DNA from 3 places in the Paraglaciecola sp. 25GB23A genome. Region 2 is predicted to be linked to each of the others. Evidence: predicted binding sites of a transcription regulator. Region 2 holds the regulator's gene; each other region holds the start of a gene.
What was found. Region 2 encodes sigma-54, which starts transcription at its own class of promoters, with help from an activator protein. Its sites were predicted from a motif close to GTTGGCACGNNNNTNGNNT; they were not measured.
Positions count from the first base shown of each region.

Region 1 (10,858 bases), on a different contig from region 2:
AGCACTGCCATACCCTGATTGCTGGATACAAGTGCCCACACAGCATTGAATTTAGAACGACACCGTTTCCGCTATCGGGTGCGAATAAAGTACTTAAGACCGAATTGCGTAAGCCCTACTGGGAGGGACAAGAAAGACAAATTTCTTAAAACGATTATTGTGTCGGCAGATACCTCGCCGTTTAATGATGCAGTCAAACGCTATTTACAACATCACTTGGTCGAATAAGGCAGCTTTATAACAAAAAACACCTATAAAATGAGTAGGTGTTTTTTATTGAAGATTAACAACATGTGAAGGGTCGAAGATGGCAGCGTCATCGATTAATTGCGCTGCCATCGAACCTATATTAAGAGTTTTTCTTATTTCGACGAGAAGCCAAGCCAATCATTCCTAAGGCAAAAAGGGCAAGCGCGGCTGGTTCAGGTACATCAACAGCTGAAAGTGCTGGCTCTGGTGCATCAACAATTGAAAACGAAACTAAAGCAACTTCTTGACCATTGGCAGAGTTGGTTCCGCCTCCTTGCCAGCGAAATTGTATTTGGTCGCCAATATTGGCCGCTGGTGATGCAAAACGAAACTCATTATAAACCCAGTTTCTAGCACCTAAATTAGGATTCAATAAACCTGATATAGACGTATTTGCAGTCAAATTGAAGATTTCAACGCTTGCACCATTTGCATTGCCACCTCTGACTCCGCCAAAAAACGAAAGAATTCCAGTTTGATTTGACGCTATGATTGAATCGAGCGTAAAAGTAGCGGTGAGCAGAACATTACCGCTATCGTCGTTAACTTCAAGAGCACCGGGTAAGCTAATGTTAGGTGTGCTTGGGTTATTGTCATGATCGTAGGTGCCAATCATACCGCGCGGACCTGAACTAGTAGAACCATAAACTTCAAATCCACCACCATCGGAGTCTACCCAAGAAACAAAAGAAGAGTTTTTTAGTGCTGAGCTGCCACCACTAAAATCTTCCGCGAATATGATGGTTGCGTTGGCATTGACTGCAAGGCAGCTAAAAGACAAAATCATTGCGTGTAAAGCTGTGGTAATAAGTTTAAATTTCATAGTCATTTTCCAAATTAATGCCAATTGATGTGTGGATAATACCGAGCGAAAAGAAATGGAAATATGGCTAAACTGTCCAATTTATAGAAAACCAACATATTGATATTATTTAGCGACTGTTGACTCACAACCGTAAGCGGATTAAGCAAAAATGAAAGCCCAAAATAATGACAGCGCAGTTATCATTTTCAAAAAGCTAAGCTTTGTGATGATACTCAAACTAAAGATTAATGCTGATGAATAAGCCCCAACCTACTTTTTTACTGACTGAAGCGGTTAATCGCTTACTGAGCGAAAGTGATTTACCTGCCTCATTGACTATTGAGCAGTGTGCTTCGGCTTTGGCCATGAGCATGACCTCGTTTAGGCGTAAACTCACTCTAGAAGAAACGAGTTATAAACTGATTCAAAGTAAATTTTTAAATGAACTATGCGTTACAGCATTGCTGACCATGCAAAGCAAGATTGATGACTTGGCCATTAAGTTGGGGTATTCAGAACGGGCAACATTTGAACGGGCATTTCGACAAAAGTTTGGCATTACCCCCTCGCAGTTTCGTGAATTATCCTTAATGACTAGCGTAGAAAATAACTATCTAAAGCTAACAGAAATAGCTGAAAATATGCCGCCAATGCCCGGCAGCTGTAAGCAACTACTGCAAGAGAAAGATCAAGGTAATCTTGACCTGCAAAGGGTACTTAATATTGTTGGTAAGGACGTGGTTTTTTCAGGTCGTATTATGGGCCAAGCAAGTAAAGCCATTTATGGTAGAACCCCAAAAACACTGCAAGAAGCCATTAGCCGAAATCTAGGTATTGGGACTGTGGTTAATTTTGCTATTGTCTATGCAGTCAAAGATGCACTGCAAGAGCACGTAGAGAAGGTCATTATTGAGCAATACAGCCAAGCTTTTCTATTGGCGCCAAAATTATTTCAACGTTTACGCAAGTTGTTGAGCGCAGATATTAAGTTCGACATAGCCCTGACTGAGCAAGTGTTAGTGTTTTCATTGTTAGGGATATTTTTATTAAGTCATAAAAGTACCTATAAACATGAGTTGGTGCTGTATTCATTACAAGGTATCGAAGATCTGCAATCACTGAATGAGCATATCCGAGAATCTATGGCGATCAGTCTTTATGGCGCTTCGTCTCTGATGTTGTCGTTATGGCATCTTGACGCGAGTTTAGTAAAACACATTGGTCATTTAGATAAAGTTAGCCATTCAGGTACAAAAGGTAGCGAACAAGATGAATTAATACTGTTTATGCTGTCGTGTTTATATTTCGCCGCCGCGGGTCATAACGATTTTAGTGTTTTAGAACAAAAAGCCGAGTTGCTGCACATTCAAAATTTTTCAGAAATAAAGCAGTTATTAGCTGATTTAAATTAATTGATTGAAGTGCTATTACACTCGCTATGTCAGTAATTTGTGTAAGTTCTTTAATGAGTAATTAAAGCCATAAAACTGAAAACCCTCTAACAATAATTTTGTGTTAGAGGGCCAAAAATATTGTCTGCCTATCTAATGTGAACTGCAGACAAGCTGCGACACTTATTATTTAACTTAAGATTTTGTTAAACCGACGTATCACTAAACCCATCATTCCTATTGCGAAAAGCGCAAAGGTAGACGTGGCTGGCACCGGTACGTTAGCTTCAGCGCTGATAGGAAAACGCACGTCTTGTACGTTAGCAACAATGCTTTCAGTCGAATAAAATCGCGAATTATTTAATGTAGCGCCGTCTCCGATAATAAACGTGCGTCCAGATGATAAAAACGTACCACTGATATTAGCACCGCCCAGTTCAAAACTTTGAGCGACCGGGTTTGCCACAAAATTGAAAATAACATTTTCAGCAGCAACACCGCCTGACAGTAGGATGTTTGCACCTGAGCCTAACTTGGCCTGTCCAAAAATATTAAACACAAAATAATCTTCCACACTACCCAAAACAGTCAAGGTATCACCACCAGCAAGCAGTAAGTCATTGATTACAAAAGACTGAAATCCATTACCTATAAATTGTGAATTCCCTGACACATTACCCAAATTGGCGCCGATAAACGTTTGAGCTTGAGCTGCCGCGCTACTAATATCATTGGCCAGTTGCGTAAAGTCTGTACAAGCACCTGCCGCACCTGCAACAGTCGCTCCCCAATTATTAGTGATACCCGCGCAAGCATCACCGTCAACAATAACTCCCGCACCTAGTTCCAATGTCTTTGAAGCGGCAACACTACCAAAAATATGCGCTTCTGAGCCCAGCAGTAAATTACCACTCCATTGCTCAGTGCTCGCTGTAGCAAATATATAGTTGTCGGCATCACCGAAATTAATGATTCCTGCTGTGGCAAGGAATGGCAGGTTTGCCGTGCATAAAAACACAAACGCTAAAAAGTTTTTCACTGAATACAGCCTTATTTACAATTGATGAGAGGTAACAAGTTCTGAGCTTGTTAGATTGAGTTCATGATATCTAGGAGCAGAAAATGAAAATATGGCTAAAGTGTCCAACGACCAATAAATAAACAAATTAAAACTTACAGCTCGATTTTTATTCGTTTTGCTTGTGGCAGCGAACTTGATTTAGTTGTGCTCAAATGGCTACTTAATTAACGAAAAATCGATTTGCTTAGCAACTCATCGAGTAAGGGCGGACGAATACTGCGTTTTACGGTTATGGCATAAAAATGCTCAAAAGCCTTAGGTAAACTCAAGTATTCGATTAATACACCGGCAGCTAGTTCATCCTTAACAACAACTTTAGGCAACACGGCCAGTGAACCACTGTCACGAGCAAGTAGGCGCAACATGGCCATGTCATCAACTTGGGCATGGATATTAGGTTCAAACTGAAAGTGGCTACAGAATGCATCGAAGCTGGCACGAATTTCACTTTGTTTGCCTGGTACTACCCAGCGAAAATCTTGGTATCCAGCAGGGAAATCCCTTTGTGGTTTTAGTGTAGGTGGACCGACAATTGACAGCGGTTGGCGTCCCAGTAATTGCACTTGCCATAAATTACCGGCATCTACCGCCACATTCACATTAGATAGCACCACATCGAGCTGATGATTTGACAGGTCATGCAACAGGTTGGTAATGCCTTTGGAAACCAAGGTAAATTGCACATCTTGTCGCTGTAACAGCGGCGAAATAAAGGCTTCAATAAAATTTCGCGACATAATCGACATCACACCAATACGCAGTGGTTGAACTGCCGACTGTAAATCTCCCTTTAACAATGACTCGAGTTCTTCACCTTTACTAAAGATGTCTTGTGCCAAAATAAGGGCCTGCTGTCCGGCTTGACTGAGGATCAATTTACGCCCGCGTCGCTCAAACAATGTCACATCCATAGCGTGCTCTAACTGCTTGATTTGGCTAGATAATGCAGATTGAGAAGTATGCAACTCTTGGGCTGATTGCGTTAAGTTGCCACTTTTAGCAACATGCCAAAAATAGTATAGATGGTGATAATTTAAACGGCTCATAGTTCTCTAATTCAGAACGGTTACATAATATTTATCTATTTTACTGAATGAAATTGAATTTGCATACTACTGCCACTTATAAATGTGGAATTCAATGGTTATGCAAATTCTCCTCTCCGTACTCATACTTTCAGTCGGTTGCTGTTTTGCCCTAGCATCGGTAAAAAGCGAAGTAGCACGACAGTGGCGCAACATGACTTGGTGTTACAGCCTGGCGTTAATATTATCACTCACTTACGGCGTAATTAAATTCTTCAGCGATGACCTTCCTGCCCTGTGGTTTAACCCTTCAATCTTAACTGACCTATTAATGCCACTGGTTGCGTTTCTCGCTTTAATATTAACTCGTTATGCCCGCAGCTATCTTGCCGGTCAATCACGAGTAAGCTATTACCAACGTTGGTTTGCCTTAAGCCTATTAAGTGTGTGGGGAGTACTGACGAGTAACCATATGGCACTGTTTTTTGCGGCTTGGGTCGCCATTAGTTTATGTTTTCATCGTTTACTTATGATCTTCCCAGACCGACCGCGCGCCGCTCTTGCCGCCCATAAAAAATTCATTTTTGCCCGTTGCGCCGAACTCAGTTTGTTTATCGCCTTTTTACTGCTGTATACACATTGGCAAAGTCCTTGGATAAGCGACTGGACAAGCAACATCGCTCAGCTGCAAGGTCTGCCTGTCTCATTGATTTTGGCTAGCTTATTGTTAGTGATTACCGCCATGATTAAATGCGCGCAACTGCCTATTCATGGTTGGTTGATTCAGGTAGTTGAGTCGCCTACCCCGGTTTCAGCCTTGCTGCACGCCGGCATCGTTAATTTGGGGGGATTTTTGATCATTTTATTCGCCCCCCTCATCAGTTTGTCGCAAGTGGCTATTTGGACCTTACTCATTTGGGCTGGACTCAGTGTGGTGATTGCCGCGTTGGTGGTGCATACCCGTATTAGTGTCAAAGTGCGTTTGGCTTGGTCAACCAGTGCCCAAATGGGCTTTATGCTGATTGAATGCGCGCTAGGGTATTATGAGTTAGCGGTATTGCATTTGTTGGCTCACTCCCTTTACAAAGCTTACGCCTTTTTAGCAGCTAGCTCAGAAGTGAATAAATACCTACAAGATCAAATGAGTGGACCCAGCCCAGTTAGCTTTCAAAGGGTTGCAGTTAGCCTTTTGCTAGCAACATTGATGGTAGGGCTGTGGCACAGCATTTTGCCCATCCATCCGGCTATGGCTGCGCTGTATATTGTGATGTTCTCCTTGCTATTTAATCAACTCCTTAGCCGTCAATATTGGTACGTCAGCATCCCCCTCGGTTCAATGCTTTTTGTGGCGGTCTATGGCGCCCAACAATTAGGTTTATCTCACCTAATTGCCTTACCTGAGTTTAGCTTGTCGCTGTGGCAGTTAGTGTGGGTATCGATGCTATTCGTCTTGTTAGGTAGTCTCTACTGGTTATTAAAACTCACAGCAAACCATCCTATTGGTCATGGTCTATACCGCTGGTTGTATGCAGGATTTTATTTAGATGAATGGTCAACTCGACTCACGTTGGCCGTATGGCCCACTGAGTTACCCAAAAACCAAGTTGTTAGCATAAAAAGTAATCAACAGGAGATGTTTAAATGAGCCATGTAGCCAGTGCAGCGAAGAGCCTAAGTGAACAGCAAATACAACGCCTGCAGGTGGCTTGTCAAAAAATAGCACCCAGTTGGCCCTTAGATAATTGGATTGCCGTTAACCCTTGGTGGCGAATGCATGATCAGCCTTTGACCGAGGTTAGCGCTAAACTCAAGGTTTTGGCTGGAGCCAAGTGCACCATGCCAAAGTCATATTTTTTAAGTCGCTGGCAACGGCAAATAAGCTCAGCGCATTTAAGCCAAGCAATCGCTGAATCTGAGCTAAGCGTTGAGCTTAGTGATGTGGTAGCGCATTTAAGCACTGCGGACAGTCAGCATGACTTTATGGCATTTAGCCGCTTACTTGATTTACAGCGCAATCCGCAGCGCCAAATCAGTTGGCATGATGAAATCATTCATCAAATATCACAAACCGTTGCCAGTTATGCCTTACAAATGGAGCAGGGTGAAACCCAACAACAGACTCTTTATCAATATTGGTGGGATCATGTGATCCACGATAAGGGCATCGGCATCGTGATGGCTGCGCCAAAACTCAGCAAAATATTTGCTAGTTTACCGCGCGACCCCCAGCAGATATTAGCCATGACCTTAACTGAACTCGATATTGCCGCGGGTTACCAATCAGAGTTTGCCCACGCGATGTTACTAGATATAAACGGTTGGGCGTCATGGGCTGCGCATCAGCAATGGCTTAAAACCGATATTGAACTTGAGCAGGATCAACTGTGGCAGTTACTGGCCATCAGAATGGCGTGGGAATGGGTATTGTACCGTTATATTACTCAGCAAGAAGCCGATGAACACCGGGCTTTAATTCACCGTTGGCATCAACAATTTGTGGTTCTACCTTTACTTATCACTCACGTCAAAAGCCAACAAGAACTGGATTGGCTGTGGCAACGAGCAGCAGAAATTGCTTATCAGCAAAGTTTGTTTGCAACTCTGCGTCAGCGCAGCAATAAAGAGTCGCAGACGATTGCGACTCCTGTGATGCAAGCGGCTTTTTGTATTGATGTACGCTCAGAGGTTTACCGACGGTCACTAGAAGCACAGCATTCACATATCGAAACCCTTGGATTTGCTGGTTTTTTTGGTTTGCCCTTATCTTTTTCGCCCATCAACAAGGGCTATCAACGGCCGCAACTGCCGGGTTTACTCAGTTCCAGCATAGAAGTAAGACAAAATACACCGACTAGAGGCTTTTCCCGTAACTTTGGTCAATCTTGGGATACCTTTTCGTCGTCGTCTGTTTCCATGTTCAATGCAGTGGAAGCCAGTGGATGGTTTTACGGTCTGAAAATGATCAAAAACACTTGGTTTGCTGGCGCGCCAAGCCATCCAGTCAATGACAGTCTCAATAGCGCCCAATGGCAATTATACAAAGAAGGTCAACTATTAACTACAGGAGATAAAGTCACTTTAGCCCATGGTGTTTTAACTGCCATGGGACTGACCAAAAAGTTAGCCCCGGTCGTATTGCTCGTTGGCCACGGAAGTCAAAGTTGCAATAACCATATGCAAGCCGCGCTAGACTGCGGCGCTTGTTGCGGCCAAACCGGTGAGGTCAATGTGCGGGTGCTGGCAGCTTTGCTCAATGACCCTGAGGTGCGCTTAGGCTTAGCGCAGCAAGGCTTAACTATCCCTGAGCTTACCCAATTTGTTGCCGCCTTGCATAACACTACAACAGATGACATCGCCTTGGTGGCTAATGGTGATGCCTTGTCACACGAGCAACAGCAATGGTTACAACAAGCATCGGTACAAACCCGTAATGAGCGAGCTAGCCGCTTGACCACTGAGGCTGAACCGTCCACAACTACACTATTACAACGCAGTCGTGACTGGGCTGAACTACGGCCAGAATGGGGCTTAGCCAACAACGCCAGTTTTATCGTGGCCAAACGCCAGCACACCCGTGGCTGCAATTTGCAGGGGCGCAGTTTTTTACACGACTATGACTGGCAAAGTGACAAAGGCTATCGCACTTTAGAGTTGATTTTGACTGCACCTATGATCGTCACGCACTGGATCAACTTTCAATACTATGCCTCAGTCACTGACAATAATGTCTATGGCTGTGGCGATAAAACCTTGCATAACGTAGTGGCCGGCCACCTTGGTGTGTTTGAGGGAAATGGCGGTGACTTAAGAGTCGGTTTGCCCATGCAGTCACTGCATAATGGTCAACAATGGATGCACGAACCGCTGCGTTTAAGCGTGGTTATCGATGCACCACAAGATATTATTCAAACCCTCGTTGAGCGCCACGAATCGGTGCGTCAGTTGGTCGATAACCAATGGTTGTATCTGTATGCTTGGCAACCAGAAAATGGCCAGATACAGCGTTTATTTCAAGGAGTGTGGCACCATGCATGAGCGTATTAGTCATTTACGTCAATTAGAAGCCGAAAGTATTCATATTATCCGTGAAGTGGCTGCCTGCTTCGATAATCCCTGTTTGTTTTATTCTATCGGTAAAGATTCAACCGTGTTGTTACATTTGGCACGCAAAGCCTTTTACCCAGGCAAGGTACCCTTTCCCCTTTTGCATGTGGATACCACATGGGAATTTGCTGAAATGGGGCGTTTTCGCGATAAACTGGCCAAAGAACAAGAACTAGATATGCGAGTGCACATCAATCAAGAAGCCTTAGACTTAGGTATTCATCCAATAAGTTCAGGCTCTATTGCGTACAACGACCACATGAAAACCAAGGCCTTAAAACAAGCCATGGCCCAGTATGGGTTCGATGCTGCTTTAGGCGGAGCCAGACGAGACGAAGAAAAATCTAGAGCCAAAGAACGGATTTTTTCAGTGCGTGATGCGTTTCAAGGCTGGGATCCTAAACAACAGCGTCCTGAATTATGGCAACTTTATAACACCCAACTGAGTCACCAAGAATCAGTGCGGGTTTTCCCTCTATCTAATTGGACTGAACTGGATATTTGGCTGTATATCCACTTGGAAAATATCAAAATAGTTCCGCTGTATTTTGCCAAACCACGACTCAGTTGGATAGACAATCACAGTCAGGCAATTTTAGCCCTTGATGACGAGCGTTTACTGCCGTTTTTAAATGAGCAGGAAAAAAACAGTATTGCCACTCGCAATATCCGTTTTAGGACCTTAGGTTGTTATCCGCAAACAGGTGCAGTATTGAGCCAGGCAACTACGGTTACCGACATAATTCAAGAAATGCTGACGTGTAAGACCAGTGAACGACAAGGCCGTTTGCTCGACCAAGACCAACCCGGCTCGATGGAGCAAAAAAAGCGTGAAGGCTATTTTTGATGCTATTGTTACCTAAACCCAAGCCTGTTGCTCTGCTCACGCGCCACGCAAAAGGAGGCGTTATTGCGCCGGTGTTATTCAAGGCGCTTAACTGGCAAGTCGTCAGCACTGATGCATTTGATACCGACCAACTTGGTACTTTCAGTGGCGAAACAAGCAGAACATTAAGCCCATCAGATTGCGCTGCACGCAAGGCCCACTTGGCCTGTGAATTAACCGGCTTGTCCATGGGCTTGGGCAGCGAAGGTTCTTTTAATGCCGGCCCTTATGGCGCCTTGTTACCTTGGAATCAAGAATTAGTGACCTTGCTTGACTTAGATAACAACTGGCAGGTCACTGGTATTGCCCATGGTCCCTCTTTTCATCAACACAGCCAAGTAGCAACTGTAGAAGAGCTTATCGTCTTTATTGATGAAATCCCCAACAACCAAGCATTGATACTCTATCCACAATCACGCCCAGCAGACTGCTTATTTAAAGGCATCTTGGGTAAAGACAATATAATAAAGACATTTCATCAATGCCAAATTCGTTACAATGAAGAGGTCGTAGTTGAGTTTGACTTACGCGCCATGCATTGCCCAGAGCGTCTTATTCGAATTGGTCAAGCAACAGAGAATCTGGTGGCTCGCTGGCAATGTTGTTGCCCGGCATGTCAACAGCCTGGCTTTTGGCCCGACCAATTGGTTGACGGTTTACCTTGTCAGGTCTGCCAATTTCCCACAAATTCAATTGCCAAGCGTATTGCAATTTGCCACGGTTGCCACCATCAACAGTCTTTTGTTGTCGACGCAACCTTTGCTGACCCAGTTAACTGCCCATACTGTAATCCTTAAATGACCATAGAAACCATATTATTATCTCTCGAACTTGAGTCTGACCTCGAGCATGCAGCCGCGCTACTAAAGGCTGGCAAGTTAGTGGCCATTCCTACCGAAACAGTTTATGGGCTTGCCGCCAGTGCACATAACGAAAGCGCTATTAAAGCGGTGTTTGCTGCTAAAAAACGTCCTAGTGATCACCCTTTAATAGTGCACATCGGTCAAATCGAACAACTTTCTGCTTGGGTGGCCGACATACCGCCTGTCGCAGAACAATTGGCCCAACAATGCTGGCCCGGCCCCTTGACTATGATCTTTGCCAAGGCCCCTGGGGTTAGCTCTTTGATTACCGGCGGCCGCGATACCATTGCGGTGCGCATGCCTGACAATGCTCGGGTCCGCCAATTATTAAGTATTAGTGGCCCTGTGGTTGCGCCTTCGGCTAACTTGCATAAAAAGATTAGCCCAACCTGTGCCCAACAAGTCATGGATGGTCTAAACGGACGCATTGATGCCGTGCTCGACGGCGGCGATT
Region 1 covers NZ_JBDYKM010000023.1:18,179-29,036, forward strand. Annotated here, with positions in the region: gene ABKW31_RS19235 (long-chain-fatty-acid--CoA ligase) at 1-149, shown strand, start outside; gene ABKW31_RS19240 (PEP-CTERM sorting domain-containing protein) at 350-1,072, opposite strand; gene ABKW31_RS19245 (helix-turn-helix domain-containing protein) at 1,309-2,466, shown strand; gene ABKW31_RS19250 (PEP-CTERM sorting domain-containing protein) at 2,636-3,484, opposite strand; gene ABKW31_RS19255 (LysR family transcriptional regulator) at 3,691-4,572, opposite strand; gene ABKW31_RS19260 (NADH-quinone oxidoreductase subunit L) at 4,673-6,196, shown strand; gene ABKW31_RS19265 (DUF2309 domain-containing protein) at 6,193-8,586, shown strand; gene cysD (sulfate adenylyltransferase subunit CysD) at 8,579-9,502, shown strand; gene ABKW31_RS19275 (DUF6671 family protein) at 9,502-10,338, shown strand; gene ABKW31_RS19280 (L-threonylcarbamoyladenylate synthase) at 10,339-10,858, shown strand, end outside.
Region 1: ABKW31_RS19240 (PEP-CTERM sorting domain-containing protein) is a predicted target of sigma-54. The motif match lies at 1,079-1,097, and genes of this name have one in related genera.

Region 2 (10,858 bases):
TAAAGCCTTACGTGACATTAGTTTAATTGAGCTACAGCGTCAAAAAGACAAAATGCCAGCTTTAGTTTATAAGCGTGCTCATCATGTTGTTTCTGATAGTGAGCGCACACTTTTAGCAGCTGAAGCATTACGTAATAACGACCTGAGTGCCTTGTCGGATTTAATGGCCGCATCACATATTTCGATGCGAGATGATTTTGAAATTACCGTCGAGCCAATTGATTATATTGTTGAATTGTTGTCGTCTTACTTAGGTCAAAATGGTGGTGTGAGAATGACGGGCGGTGGCTTTGGTGGCTGTATTGTTGCACTTATGCCTCATGCTTTGGTGGATGGGGCAAAACAATTGATAGCACAAAAATATCAAGTTAAAACCGGCATTAAAGAAGATATCTATATTTGTAAAGCCAGCAATGGAGCCGGTGAATTGTAAAAGTTAAGGCTGATGACGAATTTGTCGTCATCAGCAAAAGTAGCTATATAAAGCTTAATTTATGGTCTCGTGCGGCAGGTTTTGTAATCTTACAAGGTCATCATGTAGCCTAGTTGCCCACTGTTTGAATACCCTGCGCCAAGCGTAATTTTGTGAGGACTTATTATTACTCTGGGTTTGTAAGGATAAATCGCCAGTTATTATTGTCATATTACCGGTATTTACTTCCATTCCATCTTCAATAATAGCTAACAGTTCAGCAGTTTTTGAATCTGCAATAACGACTTGAATAGTAATGCTGCCGGTGCCTTTTTTATTTGCACTTACGCCCACGGTATCCATGCTTGAATCTTGGTATCGTTTACCATAAGGCATAAAATTAATAAGGCGAAATTCAATTGCCAAGACATTCTCACCTCCTTGATTCGTTGGCGTTAAACCTTGGCGCTCGGAAAATATTTTCAAAGCAAAGTCATCAAAGTATTGGCAAATTTGATCCATTTCTTGCCAATTAGAATCGCTCCAACTATCTACCAACTCTTGTTCCGCACTGTTATCAATTGTTAAACGGTCGAACTGCATGGGAAAAAAAATCACTTGTTTATATTTACTGAATACCGCTGGATCGGAGATAACAAAGCGGTCAAATGAACTGTCGGTAATTTGCACTAGATTAGAATCGGCAATAGCTTTAAAGTTCGCCACATTAGATTTATTGGAAGTCGCGCAGCCGGTGATTATGAGTAGAATAAGTGCAAGGTATATTTTTAACATAATCTCATCCCGAGTTTGTTGGGAGCCCAATATAACATGGGGAATTTATCGGTCTTATTATGAAATATGTTTACGTTAAAATAGAATTTCTGAAGGATGCCGTTATTCGATTAAGCGGGAATTTTTTGTTTAAACTGTGATAGGAGTACCAACAAAATACCGCCCAAAATGAGACAAGAAGATAGTAATAGATGCCAAGTAATCCCTTCATGAATAAACAAAATACCGCCTAAGGCAGCCCAGATGGGCACAGAGAGTTGACTGACTGCGGCGACACTTTTATCTAGTTTGGGTAAGACTTTATACCACAAGCTATAACCTAAACCGGAAGCAAGTGCACCGGAGGCAACACTGTAAACGAAACCTAGGAAGGTAATGTGAGTATCACCAAAGAAGTAGGCAACAAACAAAGCCAAGACACAAAGGGGAACAAGGCGAATGAAATTGCTACTGGTATCGAGCAGTGGTGATACCGATTGACTCCCTATCAGGCTGTACATACCCCACGCTATTCCTGCCACGATCATAAAGATGAAAGTCAAGCCATTGGGTTTATCTAGTTCAGGATAGACAAAATAACATAGACCCATTAGTGAGATGGCAATGCCGATACTTTCCAATACGGATAAACGTTTACCACTTAGCAGTGCAGCACCAAGCATAGTAAATTGAACTGCGGCAAAAAGAATCAAAGCACCTGTTGCTGTGCTGAGTCCTACGTATGCGTAAGAAAAACCAAGCACATAGATAAGTAAATTTACCGCCCCTTTACTGCTACCATATTGCATAAAAATTTTTGCAGAATGGGCGTTTTTAGCCACCAATAAGAGCCACAAAATAATGGCGGCTGATAAGAGCCGAATAATTGAGAAATCTAAAGGGTCAACCCATTCAACTTTAAGGGCCAATCGACATAAAATAGAATTGGCAGCAAAAGCGAGTAAAGCAATTAGGGTGAATAGAAATAGTTTTTTAGTCGACATTTTTTAAATCAGCAACCAGCTTGCGGTACCTAAAAAAGCGAAAATGCCTACGACATCGGTAATAGTAGTGAGTATTACACTGCCAGCTAGGGCCGGATCAATACGCAACTTTTTCATGATCATGGGTAAGGTAGCACCAGCGAGGCCAGCAGCGACCATATTGATTAACATGGCAAAGGCGATAACCGCCCCGAGCATTAAGTCTTGTTTCCACAACGCGATTACCGAGGCAATTAATACCGACCATATCACACCATTCAAAAAGCCGATGGCGAGCTCTTTGCTTATTAACCATTTTGCGTTACTCGCACGCACGTGGCCCAAGGCCATGCCACGTATCACCAAGGTCAGTGTCTGGTTGCCGGCTACGCCGCCCATGCTCGGCACTATGGTATTAAGTATGGCTAATACAGCCAATTGGCTAAGAGCCGCTTCAAATAAATCACTCACTGCCGCCGCCATTAAGGCAGTAAATAAGTTGACACCTAGCCAAATAGTACGCCTTTGAGTACTTTTAAAAACTGGTGCAAAGGTGTCTTCTTCATCATCTAAACCGGCCATACTCATCATGGAATGTTCAGCATCCTCACGAATAATATCAACCACATCATCAATGGTGATACGGCCTACCAGATGATTATTTTCATCCACCACAGGGGCAGACAACCAATCGTAGCGCTCGAATAAGCTGGCCACTTCATTATCTGGCATATTGACCGGGATGGCTTCTGAACTTTTTATTAATGTATGCACTTTAGTGTCGGAGGCGGCTGTGACTAAAGTAGTGAGAGAAACGCCCCCTATCAACTTATCGTCGCGATCGACCACGTACAAAGTATCAGTATTTTCTGGAATTTGACCTTTAAGACGAAGATAGCGCAAAAACACTTCAACACTAATTTCAGGACGCATGGTGATAGTGTCGGTGTTCATAATGAAACCGGCGGTTTCTTCACCGTATGACAAACCCTGCTGGGCGCGGAGTCTGTCTTGCTCATCCATGGAAGCTAGTAAATCTTGTGAAACGGCTTCCGGTAAACCACTGAGGGTTTCGACTAAATCGTCGGTGTCCATTTCCTCAAGAGCGTCAGCCAGTTTTTCTGGTAACATTTGACGGATGATGCCGTTACGCACATCTTCTGATAACTCTTCAAGCACATCACTGTATGAATCTGGTTCAATCAATTGCCAAATTTCAGTTCTTATGCGGCTGCGGCTCGACTCTAATAACAAAGCTACGTCACAGGGGGCGACACTGCGTAACATCGCTTGCACTTGCACAAAATCACCGCTATCAAGCGCCGAGTTAATGGCCTGTAATTGAGAGTTGGTGCTTTTTGCGTCGAATGTATCAGGCATAATGGTAGACAGTTTGTCCTTAAAAATGGATTGTCGAATGATATACGTTACTAGTAGAAGGATTAATATTTAAAGAGTAAACCTAGTGAGCCTAGCAACAATGTTAGTTCAGAGTGAATAGTTTAGTTGGATTAAAACATGATTATAATGATCGAACTCAGTATCACTCTTGTTCGTTAAAACGTCCGGCTATCAACGCTTCTACTGCAGCCAAGGCTTCGACCGCATCTTCCCCCTGACTGACGACATTGAGCTCTTTACCCTGATTACCCTCCAGCATCATTAAACCTAAGACACTGTTGGCCGATGCTTGTTTGTCGCCTAAATGTAAGGTCACAGTAGCGGAAAATTTGTTAGCTAATTGCACCAACTGGGTTGCAGCACGGGCATGTAAACCAAGCTTGTTTACGATGACTATTTTTTTTTCAAGTATAGGCATAATTAGTCTGTCATATCTTCAAGGTGAAGTGCTTATTGATTTAAGGTCCGGTGCCTAATTTGTACATCAGGGTGAGAATCACTAAAGGTCTTAGCTAAGGCTTCAGCCACATACACCGAGCGATGTTGTCCACCGGTACACCCAATGGCTATGGTTACATAACTGCGATTGTTACGCTCCAAATGGGGTAACCAAGTCGCTATTAAATTTTGTATTTGCCATATAAATTTAGTCACTAAGGGTTGAGAACCTAAAAATATTTGTACCGGACTATCTAAGCCAGTCAAATGTTTAAGGTCGGGTTCCCAGTGTGGATTTGGCAGAAATCGAGCATCAAATACATAATCGGCATCCTTAGGAATGCCGTACTTGAAGCCAAAGGATTCAAACACCAAGACAAGTCTAGAGCTTTTTTTACCCAAAATTCTTTCACGCACCAATTCAGCGAGTTGATGAACCGATAATTGGTCGGTATCGAGATAAAGATCGGCGCGCTCAGCAATAGGTGCAAGTAGTATTGATTCTGCTTGAATAGCTTCGGCTAGTGATTTATTTTGTTTCGAAAGAGGGTGCAGACGACGGGTTTCACTGAACCGTTTGACTAATATGTCATCACTCGCATCGAGATAAAGAATTGTCATATGCCAAGTGGATGGCAGATAATCGAGTATCTCCACCAAATCATTCGGGTCTTTGGGTAAGTTGCGTACATCGATACTGACAGCCACTTGATCATACTCGTCAACCACAGTGTGAGTCAGAGTGGGCAATAGATTGACGGGAATATTATCGACACAATAATAACCGAGATCTTCCAATGCTCTTAAGACAACAGATTTGCCAGAACCAGAACGGCCACTAATAATAATCAGTTTCATATCAGTTCATCACCTTAAATAATTCTTCATCGCTTTGAGCTGCACGCATTCGATTTAAGGTGTCTTTATCAGTGAGTTTTGCTGCAATAACTGACAAGGTTCCAAGATGTTCATTCGCCTGTTCTTCTGGAACCAATATTGCGAAAAAGATATCAACGGGTTGTTTATCGATTGCATCGAATTCGATGGGCGTATCATTGGTCATAACCACAGCAACCACTTTTTTGAGATCTTTTAAACGGCCATGTGGCAATGCAATTCCATTACCGATACCGGTACTGCCCATTTTTTCTCGGTTCATTAAACTGGCGAGTATCGTGGCCTGATCAATATCGACAATATGCTTACTCGCGATATTGCTGATAAGTTCGAGGATCCGTTTTTTACTGGTACCCTGCACTGCACATAAAGTGCAGTCAGGGTGAAGAACGTCTTTAATTTCCATTATTTACTGAGTCACTTAATGGCGTTTAGCTTTTTCCTTGTGCTTAATCACTTGTCTATCAAGCTTATCGATTAAAGCATCAATGGCGGCATACATGTCTAAATGTTCAGCATTGGCGAAAACTTCTGCGCCACTAAGGTGAAGGGTTGCTTCAGCCTTCTGATTCAGCTTTTCAACATTTAAGATGACATGTACATTATTAATATGATCATAGTGTCGTTCAAGTTTAGTAAATTTTGAATCGACATAATCGCGTAGTGAATCGGTAATTTCTAAATGATGACCAGTTAGGTTTATTTGCATATCGCCTCTTCCTTTTTTAATTTGCCTATAAAAGACTCTTACGTTGGTTAGACGGAGGGATCAATAAAGACTCCCTATATTTTGCTATTGTTCGCCGAGCCACGACTATGCCTTGGTCAGCCAACAGTTGAGCAATCTTACTATCACTCAGAGGTTTACTGGGTTTTTCGGCTGCGACTAATTTTTTAATCAATGCCCTAATTGCTGTTGAGGAGCATTCTCCTCCCACATCTGTGGCAACATGACTAGAAAAGAAGTACTTGAGCTCAAATATACCTCTGGGGGTATGCATATATTTTTGGGTTGTCACACGTGAAATAGTTGATTCATGCATATCCACCATTTCTGCGACATCATTTAACACCATTGGTTTCATCATTTCTGGACCATGTTCAAAAAAACCAATTTGCTGCTGTACAATGCAATTGGATACTTTGAGTAAGGTCTCATTGCGACTTTCAACGCTTTTAATAAACCATTTGGCTTCTTGTAAATGCGAACGGATAAATTGACTATCAGTACTATTTTTTGTGCTCTTGCTCATGGCCGCATATTGCTGATTGACATTGAGCTTGGGCAAACTGTCAGGGTTGAGTTCAACCATCCAACGGCCATTTTTTTTAGTCACGGAAACGTCAGGGATTACATACTCGGGTTCGCCGACAATAAGCGCGCTACCCGGCCTTGGATTCAGAGTTTGCAGAAGTCGCATTGCTTCACGCAACTCATCTTCTTTTAGACGAGTCTTACGCATTAAGGTACGGTAATCTTTGCTACCAATTAAGTCACAATAATCGGTAATAAGCATCTTGGCTTCAGCTAACCAAGGTGTTTCGATAGCAAACTGATTTAATTGGATCAATAAACATTCTTGCGGACTGCGTGAACCAGAACCGATAGGGTCAAACATTTGAATGCGTTTAAGTACACACTCCACTTCATCTAGTTCAATTTCTTCATCGTACAAACTAGCGAGGACTTCGTCCGCACTAATAGTCAGGTAACCTGACTCATCAATAGAATCAATAATGGCCATGGCGATAGAAATATCTGTATCACTAAAATGCGTGAGGCGCATTTGCCATAACAAGTGTTCTTGAATATTGTCGGTGGTTTCTCCCTGAAAAACTTGGTCGTCATCAACACTAAAGCTGCTTGAGGACATAGAGGGAGCTGATGACGCGCTAATGTATTCGTCCCAGGTGCTATCTAAGGGCAAATCTTGAGGAATATCATTGTTTTGTAATGCATCCCCAGTCTCAATAGTTGCAGCATCCACTTCGACCCGGTCGTTTGAGCCATCAGAACCAAAATTAGTTTCTAAAGCACTATCACCGGTGGGATTTTCGAAGGGGTCAGTTACTTCTAATAATGGGTTAGAATCTAAAGCCTCTTGAATTTCTTGTTGTAAATCCAAGGTAGAAAGTTGCAATAGCCTAATCGCTTGCTGCAATTGAGGCGTCATCGTGAGTTGTTGGCTAAATTTTAACTGTAAAGAGGGTTTCATTTACTTCTTATGCTTAGTCCGTTGGGGTTAATTTAACCGTGCGAAATATCATGCCATGCCATAGCTTTACTATAGCCTGAATTGCTCACCAAGGTATACATCTCTTACACGTTGATCACTTAATACTTCTTGTGAGGTTCCGGCAGCAATGAGTTCACCATGGCTGACGATATACGCTTTTTCGCATACATCGAGGGTTTCTCGCACATTGTGGTCAGTGATCAGCACGCCTATACCTCTATCGCGCAAATGTTGGATAATCTTTTTGATATCATTAACCGATATGGGATCCACTCCAGCAAAAGGTTCATCCAATAAAATAAATTTTGGCTCAGCCGATAAGGCCCTTGCTATTTCAACCCGACGTCGTTCGCCGCCTGACAAACTCATGCCTAAGCTGTTGCGAATATGATTAATATTAAATTCATCTAATAGTGCATCAGCCTGCATTTCTCTTTGTTCAGTTGAGAGCTCTTTGCGCGTCTGTAGTATGGCCATTAAATTTTGATATACCGTTAATTTGCGAAAAATTGAAGCTTCTTGCGGTAAATAACCAATACCTTGCCTAGCGCGCACATGCATTGGTTGCAGTGTGAGTTCCTGTTGGTCGATAAATATTTCGCCCTTATCTAAGGGGACCAAGCCTACAATCATGTAAAACGTGGTTGTCTTGCCCGCCCCATTAGGGCCGAGTAAACCAACAATTTGCCCAGACGATACTTCTATACTGACATCCCGCACTACTTGACGTGATTTGTAGGATTTTGCCAAATGGGTCGCTTTTAGAATGGCCATTATGGTTGTGGATCCTGTTCAGGAATGGTTTGGGTTTTGCTGTCTTTAGCTTCGGGCTGTAAAATCGTTATAACTCGGCCACTACCTTGGTCTTGACCTTGTGCCATGATTTGCTCAAGTTCCATGTTAAAAATAATCGAGTTGCCTTTGACACTACTACTATTTTGTTCTACTTCAGCATTCCCCTCTAGAGACAAGGTCCGTGTTTGGCGGTGATATTCAATTTTATTGGCTGTGGCATGCACCATTTTGCCATTTTCCTGACGTTGGGAATATTTAGCGGGTGAGCCCATCGCCACAAACACTTCTTTATCTTGACCTTTGCTGGCATCAATCTCCATTTCATCAGCTTGCAGCACCAATGAACCTTGAGTGATAAGGACACTGCCTTTGTAAATTGACTTTTTGGCAATTCGATCCAAGAACGATTGCTCAGACGCGATTTCGATGGTTTTAGAAAAATCATCTTTACCAGCATAACTTATGGTTGAATAACCAACCGCAAGGCTGATACTAATGCCTAGTAGTAGGTTGGAAAACGGTTTTAACATGATCAAATAACTCATATTGTTGGGTCTCAAGGTTGGCCTTAAAACCATTGCTGTTAATGACATAATTGGGCCCAGTGATATTGACATATTGGTCTGAGCTCATGGTTTTGTCACTTAAATTTATTTCTACAAACTGAGTATTAACCTTCTGAGCCAGATTATCGTCGTCAACACCTGATATTTCGACGTCTGTCTCAAATTGCAAACGTTGATCGTCGTACAAAGTACCTTCATTTGCGGTGATGTTCCAAGGTAGCCCCGTCTCAGAAAACAGCTTATATTCAGGGCGTTTAAACAAAGTAAAGCCCAGTAAATCAAAGTGCTCCATTTTCTCAGCGGAGACCTGCTGACTCATTTTTCCTTCTTTATCATACAAGGTACTTCGCATAGTCAGTGCTTGATAATTAGGCACCCATGCTTCTTCAGTTTGAGCTTTAGGCTTTATTTCTTCTTCATTCAACCAATTGGGAACACTTAAGCCGAGCGCTAATAGAAATAATAAGCTGATGCAAAGTGTTACTCTATTCATATGCTAGCACCATAGTTGGCATTCAGTTTACCTTTTGCCAGTAAAATTAAATCGCAAATTTCACGCACAGCCCCAAACCCACCACTATGTTGGGTGACATAAGTGGCTTGTTGTTTAACGCTGGGATGGCCATCGGTCACGCTAAAACATAAGTCGCTTAATTCAAACATGCCTAAATCAGGAATATCATCGCCCATGCTGGCAGTATATTTAGCTGAAATATTGAGTTCTTTCTGCAATTCAGCCAAAGCTGAATGTTTGTCTTCACAACCTTGAATAATATGTTTCACGCCAAGCGCAGTCATGCGCTGTTCAACGATATTGGAACGTCGTCCGGTAATAACTGCTACCTGCACACCAATACTTTGCAAGGCCTTTACACCGTATCCGTCTCGCGTGTGAAAGGCTTTGAGTTCTTCGCCCTGTTGTCCAAGGTAAATACGGCCGTCTGAGAATATACCGTCGACATCACAAGCTAGTAGCTTCACGCGGGAAAATAATTTCAAGGTATTCTGTGATAGTGGCCCATACAAGGTATCTATTGATGCCATTAAATAATTCCAGCCTGTAATAAAATTTGCATATTAATTGCGCCGATGGGATGTCCGGCAATATCTACCACAAATAAGGAATTAATTTTCCTTTTCTCCATGATTTTTAACACTTCTGCTGCCAACATACTAGCCGGAGCCGTCACACTATTTATGGTCATCACGTCTTTTATGGCAACGTTATGTACGTCAATTCTGGCGTCTAATACTCGACGTAAATCACCGTCAGTAAAAATACCGATCAATTCACCCTCGTCGTTAATAATACCTGCCATACCAAGGCCCTTGCGAGATATTTCTAGCAAAACTTGGCTTAAGGACTGATTGGGAGTGACCAAAGGTAATCGTTCGTCAGTGAGCATTATTTCATTGAGAGTTAACAATAATTTACGACCCAAAGAGCCACCAGGATGAGATAGGGCAAAATCATCACTAGTGAAACCTCTTGCATTTAATAGCGCAACCGCCAAGGCATCGCCCATCACTAAGGTGGCTGTGGTACTAGAAGTCGGTGCTAAACCCAAAGAGCAGGCTTCTTGTTGCACTTTTATGCATAAGTTAACATCAGCATAACGGGCTAGGGTATTGGACGCGCTGTTTGACATGGCTATGATGGGTACGCCTAAACGTTTAACCACAGGTAATAAGGCTAATAATTCAGCCGTTTCGCCAGAATTAGAAATAGCCAATAGGATGTCTTGTTCGGTTAACATGCCTAAATCGCCATGATTGGCTTCGGCGGGATGCATGAAAAAAGCGGGCGTGCCGGTACTGGCCAAAGTAGCCGAAATTTTGTGACCTATATGACCTGATTTGCCCATGCCGCAAACCACTACTTTTCCCTTGCAAGCCAATATACGTTCGCAGGCAGCGACAAAGTTTTGGTCAATATACTGACTTAGATCAGCAATAGCCTGTTGCTCTATAGCGATAACGCTTAAAGCGGATTGTTTGAAATCTCGATTAGTTGCTTGCATGTCGATTAACCAAAAAGAATGATTTGATAGGCAACAAAACAAGCCACTAAAGCGAAACCTTCATAGCGGTTTATTCGGCGTACACCTCTAAAATTAAAGCTCAAGAGTATGAGTACCACATTGAGTCCCAGCATAATATAAATGTCCCGATGAGCGGCTAATTCGTCAATGGCTCCAGGCGCAATCAAACCAGGCATCGCCATTACTGCGAGTATATTAAAAATATTAGAACCGATAATATTACCTAAGGCCATATCATCTTCGTTTTTCAGCACACCAGCAATACTAGCTGCAAGCTCAGGCAAGCTTGTGCCAATTGCGATAATAGTCAAAC
Region 2 covers NZ_JBDYKM010000003.1:285,921-296,778, reverse strand. Annotated here, with positions in the region: gene galK (galactokinase) at 1-433, shown strand, start outside; gene ABKW31_RS08585 (hypothetical protein) at 488-1,207, opposite strand; gene ABKW31_RS08580 (DMT family transporter) at 1,318-2,190, opposite strand; gene mgtE (magnesium transporter) at 2,194-3,549, opposite strand; gene ABKW31_RS08570 (HPr family phosphocarrier protein) at 3,713-3,988, opposite strand; gene rapZ (RNase adapter RapZ) at 4,021-4,866, opposite strand; gene ptsN (PTS IIA-like nitrogen regulatory protein PtsN) at 4,868-5,311, opposite strand; gene hpf (ribosome hibernation promoting factor) at 5,327-5,614, opposite strand; gene ABKW31_RS08550 (RNA polymerase factor sigma-54) at 5,640-7,121, opposite strand; gene lptB (LPS export ABC transporter ATP-binding protein) at 7,191-7,916, opposite strand; gene lptA (lipopolysaccharide transport periplasmic protein LptA) at 7,916-8,467, opposite strand; gene lptC (LPS export ABC transporter periplasmic protein LptC) at 8,430-8,996, opposite strand; gene kdsC (3-deoxy-manno-octulosonate-8-phosphatase KdsC) at 8,993-9,547, opposite strand; gene ABKW31_RS08525 (KpsF/GutQ family sugar-phosphate isomerase) at 9,547-10,524, opposite strand; gene ABKW31_RS08520 (calcium/sodium antiporter) at 10,530-10,858, opposite strand, start outside.

Region 3 (10,858 bases), on a different contig from region 2:
GTTCTAAGTTTAAACCGTCAAAAAGTTGATTACTGTTAAAACCCAATATTTCCTCACTGCGCTGACGTATTGCTGCTTTGGTATTACTCAAACGCTTTTGTTGAGCGAGAACTTGTGGATGATTTTCACCCCATACTGCACCAAATTCAGTAAGATGAGTAGTGGTAACATTTAGCTCGGTTAAATAGGCTCTAAACTCCACGTCTGACTGCAAGATAAAGGCTTGTCCGGCTGTGCCGGGTGATACGCCTAGATTTTTGCTCAGTTGATTGATGTAGGTATCCAAGCGCGAGACTTCTGAGCGCACGTAAAGTTGGCGTTCATTCATACCTGACAGGGTCGTAATCAATTGAGTGAGTTGCTCAACAGACACTAATACTGAACGCTGTTGGAACTCCACAATAGCCAAACGTTTTTCGTTCATTCTTGCGCGGTATTGGTCAAGAACTTTTTGAATACTTTTATCCCGTCTTTTTACTTCGTCTTCCCTTAGTTTGTCTAATTCAGTTTGCAGCGATTCGTATAAAGCCCAGGCTTTTTTATTGGCTAAGTCTTCACTACCAGCATTGATAGAGACCAATAATATTGAGGTTTGCTCGGTTAACTTTATTTTTGCTTGACCAAATTCTTCTGGACTTAATTCCAGGCTTTTCGCCGCTCTTTGGCGCACCCCACGACTCGATAACATTTCTTTGTAGTTTACTCGTGGATTGAAACCACCAGAAGCGAAGGGAGCGCTGGTTTGTGAAACAACCTGGCCCACATCATCCAGACTAACGGAACTACTATTACCTGTGCCAGGCAAGACTAATTCCATATCACTAGCATATTGAGGTGGACTGGCTAAATAGGCCAGTATCAGTAAGCCAACAAAGCAGTAAGCGATAAGGGCAATGACTAAATAGGGCTTTCTGAGCGTGCGGTAAATAAACGCTCTGAAACGGCCATAGTTAGTTAAGGGAACAAGTGGATAATTCATGGTCAGCCTAGAACAATTTAAATGGGGTGATAATATCGACAATGGTCGCCGCTACATCACGCAAATTGGTTATACCTGAGTCATAACAAGCGACCGCATCATTTGGCATCAAATAAGGATTGATTAGCTCTAAATGTGGCATTTTCATTAATTGCTCAACTGAGCGCTCTATTACCTGAGTTTCACCGGTAATTGGATTTTTGCTCGATAATACGACGGTTCGAGGGGCATTAGTCCACTCTTTGCCTCCCACGCAGTTTGCCGATACTGCAGCTTGGAGTAGGCGTGTACCATAAGGAATGTTAGTTGCGTAACTATCAACACCTGCTGATGAGTTACTGCCAGCAGAATCAATCAAATTAGACATAAATACCCGAAAGCCTTTGGGCGTAATTTGGCTGGGGCGCACTAAATGGGGTTGAAAACAACCTGTGCTGGGTACAATCACTCTATCGCCAGCGACTAGGGGATAATCGCGAACAAGCTCACCACTGAGTATTCCACTCAAGTCAACCTGTACTTGCCAGCCTTGGCGGATCAAAATAATTTGGTCAATTTTAGCATCTGGCCTAACTCCAGAGGCGGCGCGAATCGCTTCAGATAATAAGCGAGTATTTGAATAGTCACCCGATGCATTTGTTCTTTCGTCCATAACCGCATTAGGATTTTTGTTGTTGATTAGTACGCGACCCGGTTGAAATACCGCACCCGCAACTGACACCTCAATTGCAGCCCAATTTAATACTTGTACAGCAACATTGAGACTAGAAGCTTGAAAAATGTCGGCTCTAACTAAGGCTAATTCGATGCGGTTTTGTAGATCGTTAGTGGTGGTGCCCGCGGCACTGATGGTGCCAATGATCGGTAAATTAATCCCGCCGTCATGATCAATAACATAGCGCCCACTGAACCCTTCGCCATTTTCAATTAACACATTGAGCAAATCGCCTGGACTGAGCAATAAACCTTGGTCAACAAAAGCGATATTGTTGTTGCTGGCAGAAGTGGGGTAGGGCAGATGTAGAGGCTGATCAATGCGATAATTTAATGGAGCAGCAAAGTCTTGAACTTTTGCGCAATCTAAACCCATTGCAAAAGTCCGTTTGGGTGCGGCTTCATTTAAAAATAGTTCTCCTTGCCCACCAGGTGTGCCGTGAAATCGTTCTTTAGAAAGGGTTTCCTGAGTGCTAGTTTGAGCACAAGCGCATAAGAGTGTAAGGCTTAACCCGATAGCCAAATATCTTAATACCAAGGCTGTTGGGTTTTTTTCAGTGTTTGTCATGTCGTTCACTCCTGCATCATTTATATAGACTTTGCAGAAACCATACCAATAAATATTATTTTTTAAGTTATTGAATTTATTGATTAATATTTATAAGGCAATGAGAGGGAGCTGTTCTTTTCGCGAATTGCAAATTGCGAATTGCATAATGAAAATTGCATTTAGCCTACAAATAACGATAAAAACATGAGTTAAACTGCAAACGGGCTACACATAAGCCCAATAATTCTGGCTTTAATGATATTGAAAAGGCTTAACAATAAACTGTGTTGCCACAATTAAAGTTAAGCCCTGTTACCAATAAAATAAAAGCTATCTAAATTAATATGCGCCTTTAGCGCCGAGCACCGCAGGAATAGTTTTGAGTAAAATAGTAAAGTCGTTAATGATACTTTGTGTGTTGAGGTAATGGGTATCCAAAGCCATTTGTTGCTCGAAATTGGTGTTTGCTCGACCAGAAACCTGCCAGAGTCCAGTCAGTCCGGGTTTACCCACCAGTCTTGCCATATCAGATAGGCGATATTGATAGGTTTCAATCGCTAAGGCGGGGCGTGGACCGATTAAACACATATCCCCTTTAATGACATTTATAAGCTGTGGTAATTCATCCACAGAGAACTTACGAATAAATTTCCCCATGTTGGTCACACGAGGATCATTGATATATTTTTTGCATACCCCTTGGCGATCACTAGCAGTCGGCTGAGGTTCTTGATAACGGCTATCGGTTTTTAAAAACATTGAGCGGAACTTGTACATAGTAAAATGCCGACCATATTCACCAATACGAACTTGCTTGAATATGATGCCTCCTGGGCTTTCTAAACTTATTAATAACATCACGATTGCGATAAACGGGCTAAGTATTAACAATATTGCCAAGGCCGCTAGTTGTTGCAATGGCAGTGGGATGCCTTGATGAGCAAAGTTAGATGAACTATCAACAGTGCGCTCTGGGTACATATTGGGTATTGCTTGAGTATTCATTATTTTGCTCCTTTAGATGCGGCATTTAAGATAAAAACATGAAATAAAAATAAGGGGGTGCCAATGACGTAGCGCTTAAACTTTTTAAACGGCTCTTGCACCAATCGCCATACCCACTCTAGTCCTAGTTCTCTTATCCAAACTGGAGAACGTTTTATCTGTCCAGAATAAAAGTCGAACAATCCGCCTACTGCTAATGCTGTTTGACAGCGTAACTTAGCTTGATTTTCAACTAACCAGCTTTCTTGAATAGGTGAGCCCATTGCCACTAAAAGAACATGACAACCGCTGGCATTAATCCGGGCAATTTGGTCCTCTATCTGGTCTTTAGGCATATAACCGTGTTGCACGCCGGCTATTTTTAGATTGGGGTAAGTTGCTTGTAAGTTGGCTGCCGCTTTTTCTGCGGTGCCTGGCTTAGCCCCAAGTAGGTATATTGACTTGCCTTGTTGCTCACAGGCCTGGCATAAATGTGGCAACATGTCAGTGCCATTAGTGTTTTCCTTAACACTGTATCCTGCTGTTTTAGCAGCCATGCGAATACCTGAACCGTCGGCAAATAAGGTATCGGCCTGGTTTAACGTGCGGTGAAAAGCCGGATTACTCAGACTCAAATTGATTGAGTGTGCGTTAATAAAAAAACCAAGCTGTGGTGTTTCGTTTGGGCTTTCAGATGTCACCCAGTTAACCGCTTGTTGCATGGTCACGTTGGCTAGAGAGTGATTAAATATCCTTATTTTTGCCTCGTGACGTGTTTGCTCTTTACCCTTTCCATACAGAATTAAGCACAAAACGCTTTTTGTTATTAATAAGAGATAATCAAGGTAGCTTCCGTTAAGTTGCTTTTCTAATAGCTGTTGCTCATTTTCGATAACCAATCCGGTCATATGATGTAATGAGTAGAGACTAAATAACCCACTTCGACAGTTATATTGATTACTATAATTTAACTGGGTGTAAGGTGAAAAACTGTGTTTCATGGATATACCACAAAAACCCAGTGTGCCTTTTAGCAGATCAAATAAATAAGCAGTTTTGGGCAGCCAACCGCAGTTAAAGGAATGCAAAATGACCGTTCTGCCAAAGGCATCCGTTTTGTACATGGATTTAAGGATTGTTTGACGACTTAAAATCGCCAGTCCGCTATTGATTAAAAATAGTGGTAATAAAACCGTCATCAGTATCAAGGCCAAAGGCTTATCGAGTTTTTCACCTCGATAATTTTTACGACTGGTTTGCCCCTCGACGTGGGATAAATTGGTATAGGGAATAGGTTGCTTTAGCATAAGGCACTTCCTGCAATATTAGTTTAACTAAAGTGACTATTGCTATAGATGTGCCAAGTTGGTTATTTTTTGTATCTAATTGATTTAAAACGGTTTATGTTAGTTTTTATTGAGGGGTTTACATGTTGCAGAATAAAAATATTTTCTATTTTGCTAATCATTCTGCAAATAAAAAATACCTCAAAAATAAACGAATTTAAAAACGTACGAGGCTAAATTAGGAGCTCTAAATAGTCTGAATATCAGTTGGGGATATTCAAAATTAGATACATTTTTGAGACGAGAAAAAAACAAGTAGATAAGCGAGCTTACGCTTGACTAACAGGCCGAAAAATAGCGTAGTACTTGACAATTTTTTGGGTTTCTAACTCAAGTTGTAAGGCTGTTTTGCTGATGGGTTTATTAATTTTTTGTAATAGTCTTGATGTTCGAGATATGAGTTTATGAATGAGGTTATACAGAAAATTAGTGCGTAGAGGACCAAAGTTTTCATGACGAATATAATCATCTAACTCACTGTCAAAGGTGTTATTCCATTTATTGTTCAACTCTTGAATAAATGAACAGTTTTGACTGAACTCAATAATGTGGCCATTTTCACCCCAGCCTACATTACATTGCTCAGCTACTTGGTGATTACGATGGTTGATCAGAAGGTTTAACCATTCTCTCACTTTGCTCTCATTTTTTGCGATCAAAACTCCAGAGTTAAATCGTTGAGTATAGCCTTTTGCCATAAAAAAATATTTATGCGGCTTAAATACGGTTTCAATAGGCGGACACGATGCTTGTACAAAGGCGTCAGCATCTAAAAACACCACAACCTCATATCCTGCGTTAAATGCTTGTTGCATTAAAGTTAGTTTTAACCAGCAGCACTCGACACCTAATTTTGAAAAGTAAGGGCGCGTCACGGCTTGATAATCGTAACCTTGTTTACTGGCATATTGATGGTGAGAGTCTAATTCTTTATGGTAAAGCCACTGATAACCATTTAAGGCAATACTAAAAATCAAGGTAGAGTTATTTTTCATAATTGACCCGCTGGTTGTCACATCATGTTGATGTAAAGCAAAATTCGCTCCACATTGCTTGAGTCGACAAAACCAGACTCGGCCCATCTAGTTTGCAAAATTCCCAATAGATTTATTCAGTTTGCTTTGCATATTGCAAAAAAGATCGTGAATGCTCCTGGCTTATTAAGCTAACCCCTTTAAATATAGGCTCTGTAGCCATTGGCACACTTCTGGCTAACACTTCAACTGAATCAAAAATATGCCAATTGCATGAATAAAATAGGAGGAGTAAATGAATAAAATATTGAGTTTGATAATTAGCGGGTTAGTTAGTGCACTGTCGTTGTCAGTCCATTCTACTGAAACCCAAAATGGTGAGTATGTATGGACGTTTCTGAACGGAGAGCCATGGCCAGTGGGATATCAGCAAGATATTGGTAAACCAAATAATTTAACTTGGAATTTTAATGACTATCCAGCTGACTTTTTTGCGAGGATCAACAATGCGCTGCCAGAGCGTGCTATTAACAAGGCTTTTTTAACTGATGATGCTGGTTCTACTATTAGTTTAGTAGAAGAGGGGGAAGTATTTATTACCTTTGTACATGAGGGAGCTGGGTATCGAAATTCATTTGGTTATTTCATTTTTGACCCACAAAATCCTCCACAAACTCCCTCGGACGTGAGAGAAATAGTGGTGTTCCCTAATTTGTCTTACCCACACCTTACCAATGGACATCGTTTAAGTTTAGGTACGTTTCCTGCTGGTACTCATATAGGTTTTTTTATTGCTGCAAATGGTTATTGGTATGACACAGGCGTAAGACCTAAGCCTGTACCCTACTACTACTCGCTACAGCACCTTAATCCAGAACAGGATCCGAGCTTACGTCAACACGCGGTACTTTTGTTGGACGAAGAGGTGTCTGAGGTGGTACTGGCTTTTGAAGATTTACCGCGTACTTGGGGCGATAATGACTTTAATGATGCAGTATTTGCCGTGAAAGTGACGCCAGAAAGCGCTTTAGCGACAAACCAATTGAAGGTAGTCCCTCAAGTTAACGACAAAGACGCAGACGGCGTGATAGATGCTGAAGATGAGTTTCCGGATGACTACCAGCGCGCGTTTAGCAGTTATTACCCATCGCAAAAAGAGTGGGTGACCCTTGCCTTTGAAGATAATTGGCCAAATCAAGGTGATTATGACCTTAATGATTTAGTGATCAGAGAGAGGCTGCAAGTTATCTATAACGCTAATGGCAAGATCAGTGGGTTTAAACTCAGTGGCTATATTGATGCTCGTGGTGCAGCAAACCACAATGGTTTTGGTCTTCGCTTGTTAAATACCGACAACGACATTGTCAGCCAAGCTAATATTGTAGTTGGTGGTCAAAGTTTTGCTAAAAGGGCAGAAAACTATCAGTCGGATACCGTATTAATTTTATGGCAAGATAGTCACGAATTTACTCAAACCAATGGACAAGATAAGTGTGCGCATTTTAACACCGTAATAACGTGTGAGCAGTTTGCCCCCATCCCATTTGAGTTAGATGTTAGTTTTGTATCTGCGCTTACTGCATTACCCCATTCCAGTTTGGACTTTTTTATCTTTCGCAGTGATGACCGCAGTCTAGAAATTCACTTCGCCGATTACCCTCCTACAGATCTTTTTAATTTTGGTCGCTTTGGTCGCCTTGACGATACATCAGAACCGCAGTCTGGTCGCTATTTTAGAAACGAGCATAACCTACCATGGGCATTAAAAATTAATAGTGATTGGCGCTATCCTAGGGAATATATAGATGTGTTGTGGGCATATCCAAACTATGAAATATGGGTAGAAAGTGCTGGGCAGCAAGCTCAAGATTGGTATCAAAGTTCCGAAAGACCACATCATATTTATTAAGCTGATAAATGAGGATAAACATTATGAAAATGATTACAAAGCGATTTTTAAATATTACACAAATAACGGTATATGCTGTTGGGTTTTTTGTTTTAGCCGGTTGTGGTGGTGGGGGCGGCACTAATTCAACGTCAAGTCAGGCCTTGCCGCCTCCAGTCGTAATCCCTGTTGAAGCCCCGAGTGTTTCGCAAGCCTTAGACTACCAACCTGACGCGGATAAACTGAGTCATAGCGCTGAAAGATCGTCGGACTTATATGTTGAACCTGACTTTGATTTTAATAGTACTAAGGTGGTTACTTTTGATGTCAGTGCAGCAGATTTTAATGATTCACCTTTGAGCAACCGTCTTTTGGCCATTTCATTAATTGATAATGGCATAATGGATTTTGCAGACCAACGTTTACAAGATAAATCGATTATCGCCATTGTTAAAACAGATAATACAGGCAGAGTCTATTTGTCTATTGAAATGCCCATTTCAGCGCAAAAAGTGCTGTTAGAATTGAAAGAGATTGGACTTGAAAATAAGGTGATGTTTGCTCTAACTGATGGTGAACCCGTTATCCACCATTTTAAGCCACAGCTAGAAGAGTAATAGCTAACTATGCCATGCCATCTAAAACGCTACGCACTTTGTGATAGCGTTTTTGCTGTTCTTCGCTCAGTACGCTGTTTTCGACTGTTTTTATGCACTTTTTAACCAGTTGATTACTCATTTTAGTCGCACCGAGGCTGGTGGATTTAGCGGCAATAAGTTGCAATAGATTAAGGGCAATAGACGCATTTTTTGGCATGATGGTGAATGCTTGGGTAAAGCTTGTTAAAGCATTTTCAATATCGCCTTTACGATAGTAATTAACGGCTGTGTTATTTAGTTCGCGAGAGCTGCACTTAATGGTCGATTTTTCTTGTATCTCTTGATGAATATAATGCAGAAAGATCTCACCTTGATCAGAGTGGCTTTTGCAGCGAAATTCTAACTGCTCCAGAATGGCTTGAGCACGTTCATTTAGACCTACTTCATGGAAGGCTTTAGCTTTGTCGAGTAGGGCATCAACCCCTTCATTTTCCCAATTTTCTTCGTCTAATTGCTCAACTAATGCCCGAGCTTTTTCCTTTTCATTTTCCAAGTACAACAATCGAACGTTAATCACCTTCATTTGTTCTTGTAATTCAGCTTTGGGAAAGGCGACTTTAAGCTGACGAACGTACTCATTGGCTTGTTTTATCAATTTATCAGTGTCGCCCTCATCGGCCGTCATGGCATAGTCAATACCGGCTCTGGCAACGTTTAAGTAGTTTTCAGGTTTATCGTGAATGGAGTTCTTAGCAAAGCGTACTATTTTTTTTGCCGCTTCGAATTGTGTTTCATAGTCATGAGTAATTCGGGATAAATCCAAGGCTGTTTTGTGCCTACGAATGTTACGAGGCGAAATTTCGCTGGCCATCAATACGCATTCTAGAGCAGTCTCAAAATCATTTTGTTTTATTTGCAGGGCAGTGAGCAGATCATAAGCAGCCAGTTGGGACTCGGGTTTAAACGCCAGTCTTAAAACTAACTTTTCTGCTGACTCATCCTCATCTAAGCGAAGATAGGCGTTAATGAGTCCCAACTGCGCCCAGGTAAAATTTTGTACTTTTAAAATTGCTAAATAAAAGTCTTTTGCTTGGGCAAAATGCCCGCAAGCACACAACATTTCCCCTTTAATTTTTAAAGCAAGAGGGAAAAACTCTGAGTTTTTTGGATTGCCTAGAAATAATTCAACTTCAGATAGAGCGCGTTGAAAGAGGCTCTTTTCAATGCAGATATACACTGCGTGCAAGGCTTTTTTTCGAGCCAAAACACGACTTAAACGCCGATCTAATTCTTTAACCGTAAAAGGCTTAGCTAAAAAATCGTCTGGTTGCAGCTCAATAATACTCTGCACTAAATCAGAGTTGGTATCGGCACTAATAAAAACAAAGGCGGTACTGGAAGGCAACTCACCATTGGTTTTTATTTCATCATAGAAATAATAGCCGTCTTGCTCTCGTTTGAGATTGTAAGAGCAAATAATAAGATCGTAACGCTGATTACGGATAGTTGTCAGCGCCAAGCTAATTTTATCAACATAAGTAATATCCCCAAAACCTAATTCTTCTAGGGAGTACTTCATATAGCCTTTAGCAAGTACTTGGTCGTCAACAATCAGTACTTTAGTATCTTTAGCGAGTTGTGAATTCATTAATAGCCGATTTTCCTTTAGTCCATTAGGTTATCGTATTACAAACAGAAAAAATAAGGACTTAAGTGCAAATAATTGAAAATAATGATGTAAATTCAGTCTGTTCCTCTGGTCACGCCAAGTTTAGCAGCTAATCTGTCTGAAAAATATGCTGTGTAAAAGCAAGAAAATAAAGCTATCAGTGAGAAATTACCAATTGTACTCGGGCGGATTAAAAATTCTGGTCAAAAAAGGCTGAACATGTGTTGCCTTTCATAGAAGCGGTTTGGAAAGCTCAGGTAAAATTTGCCGAAGCTAATGAAAACGTTTGATTGGTAAATATGTCACACCCAATTGAGTTTTTTAAAGACAAATGGCACTACAAAAGTAGGCATTATTTAGAATTGGTAAATATTTTTGCAGAAGCAATCTATTCCAACAGCCTACCAAAAGTAGTTTACGGTCATATCAAGCGTATCGTAATTAAGTTTGGGACTGCTGAGGCGTTTAGTTTTTTGTAAGTTGCTATCAAATATAAAACCCGCTTTTAACGCGGGTTTTGTTATTAGAGCATTTTAAATTGATTGTTAATGCCCTTTTTAGACTTGGATACTTCAAATTCAATAAATTTCTATTGAAAAAGCACTTTTGGACTTCTTAGAAGAAGCCCCCTTTAATGTTGTGTTGCTCAATTGACGACGTTTTCTGAATATATCCCTGATGAGTGGGTGCGCCAAACAGCTTCTCTTTCCACTCATCACAAAGGGAAGGTGATGCGAACAGCAGAAGCGGGCATACATCTCGCTCATGGTATATGAGCAGTTTATTTTGCTTATTTTATATGAACGCTCTTAATCAATAGACAACTCACTTCTTATAAGTTCGTCGACCGTTTTTTAGTACCATCCCTATAAAAGAACACAATAATAATCCTGCTAAAGAGGGTGCATTAACAGGGTTGGTTGGATTGACAGAAGAAATTTGCGCATAATCGAAACCATCAGATGACTCAATAACATAGTTGGGCAACCAGTTACCGTTAGCGTCAAATACACTTGCTCGAGTGATGATGGTATGGCTTAGATCATTTTGCAGATGTATGTCAATTGAACCCACATCAATATTATCTATATCGATGTTAAACATTTCACTGAAAGCCCAATCAAAAAATATCGCCTGTCCGCGCCATAATAAATC
Region 3 covers NZ_JBDYKM010000016.1:19,331-30,188, reverse strand. Annotated here, with positions in the region: gene ABKW31_RS16925 (hypothetical protein) at 1-979, opposite strand, end outside; gene ABKW31_RS16920 (polysaccharide biosynthesis/export family protein) at 987-2,261, opposite strand; gene ABKW31_RS16915 (sugar transferase) at 2,583-3,248, opposite strand; gene ABKW31_RS16910 (WecB/TagA/CpsF family glycosyltransferase) at 3,248-4,534, opposite strand; gene ABKW31_RS16905 (hypothetical protein) at 4,843-5,568, opposite strand; gene ABKW31_RS16900 (LruC domain-containing protein) at 5,843-7,456, shown strand; gene ABKW31_RS16895 (hypothetical protein) at 7,480-8,052, shown strand; gene ABKW31_RS16890 (response regulator) at 8,060-9,682, opposite strand; gene ABKW31_RS16885 (hypothetical protein) at 10,529-10,858, opposite strand, start outside.
Region 3: ABKW31_RS16900 (LruC domain-containing protein) is a predicted target of sigma-54. The motif match lies at 5,769-5,787, and genes of this name have one in related genera.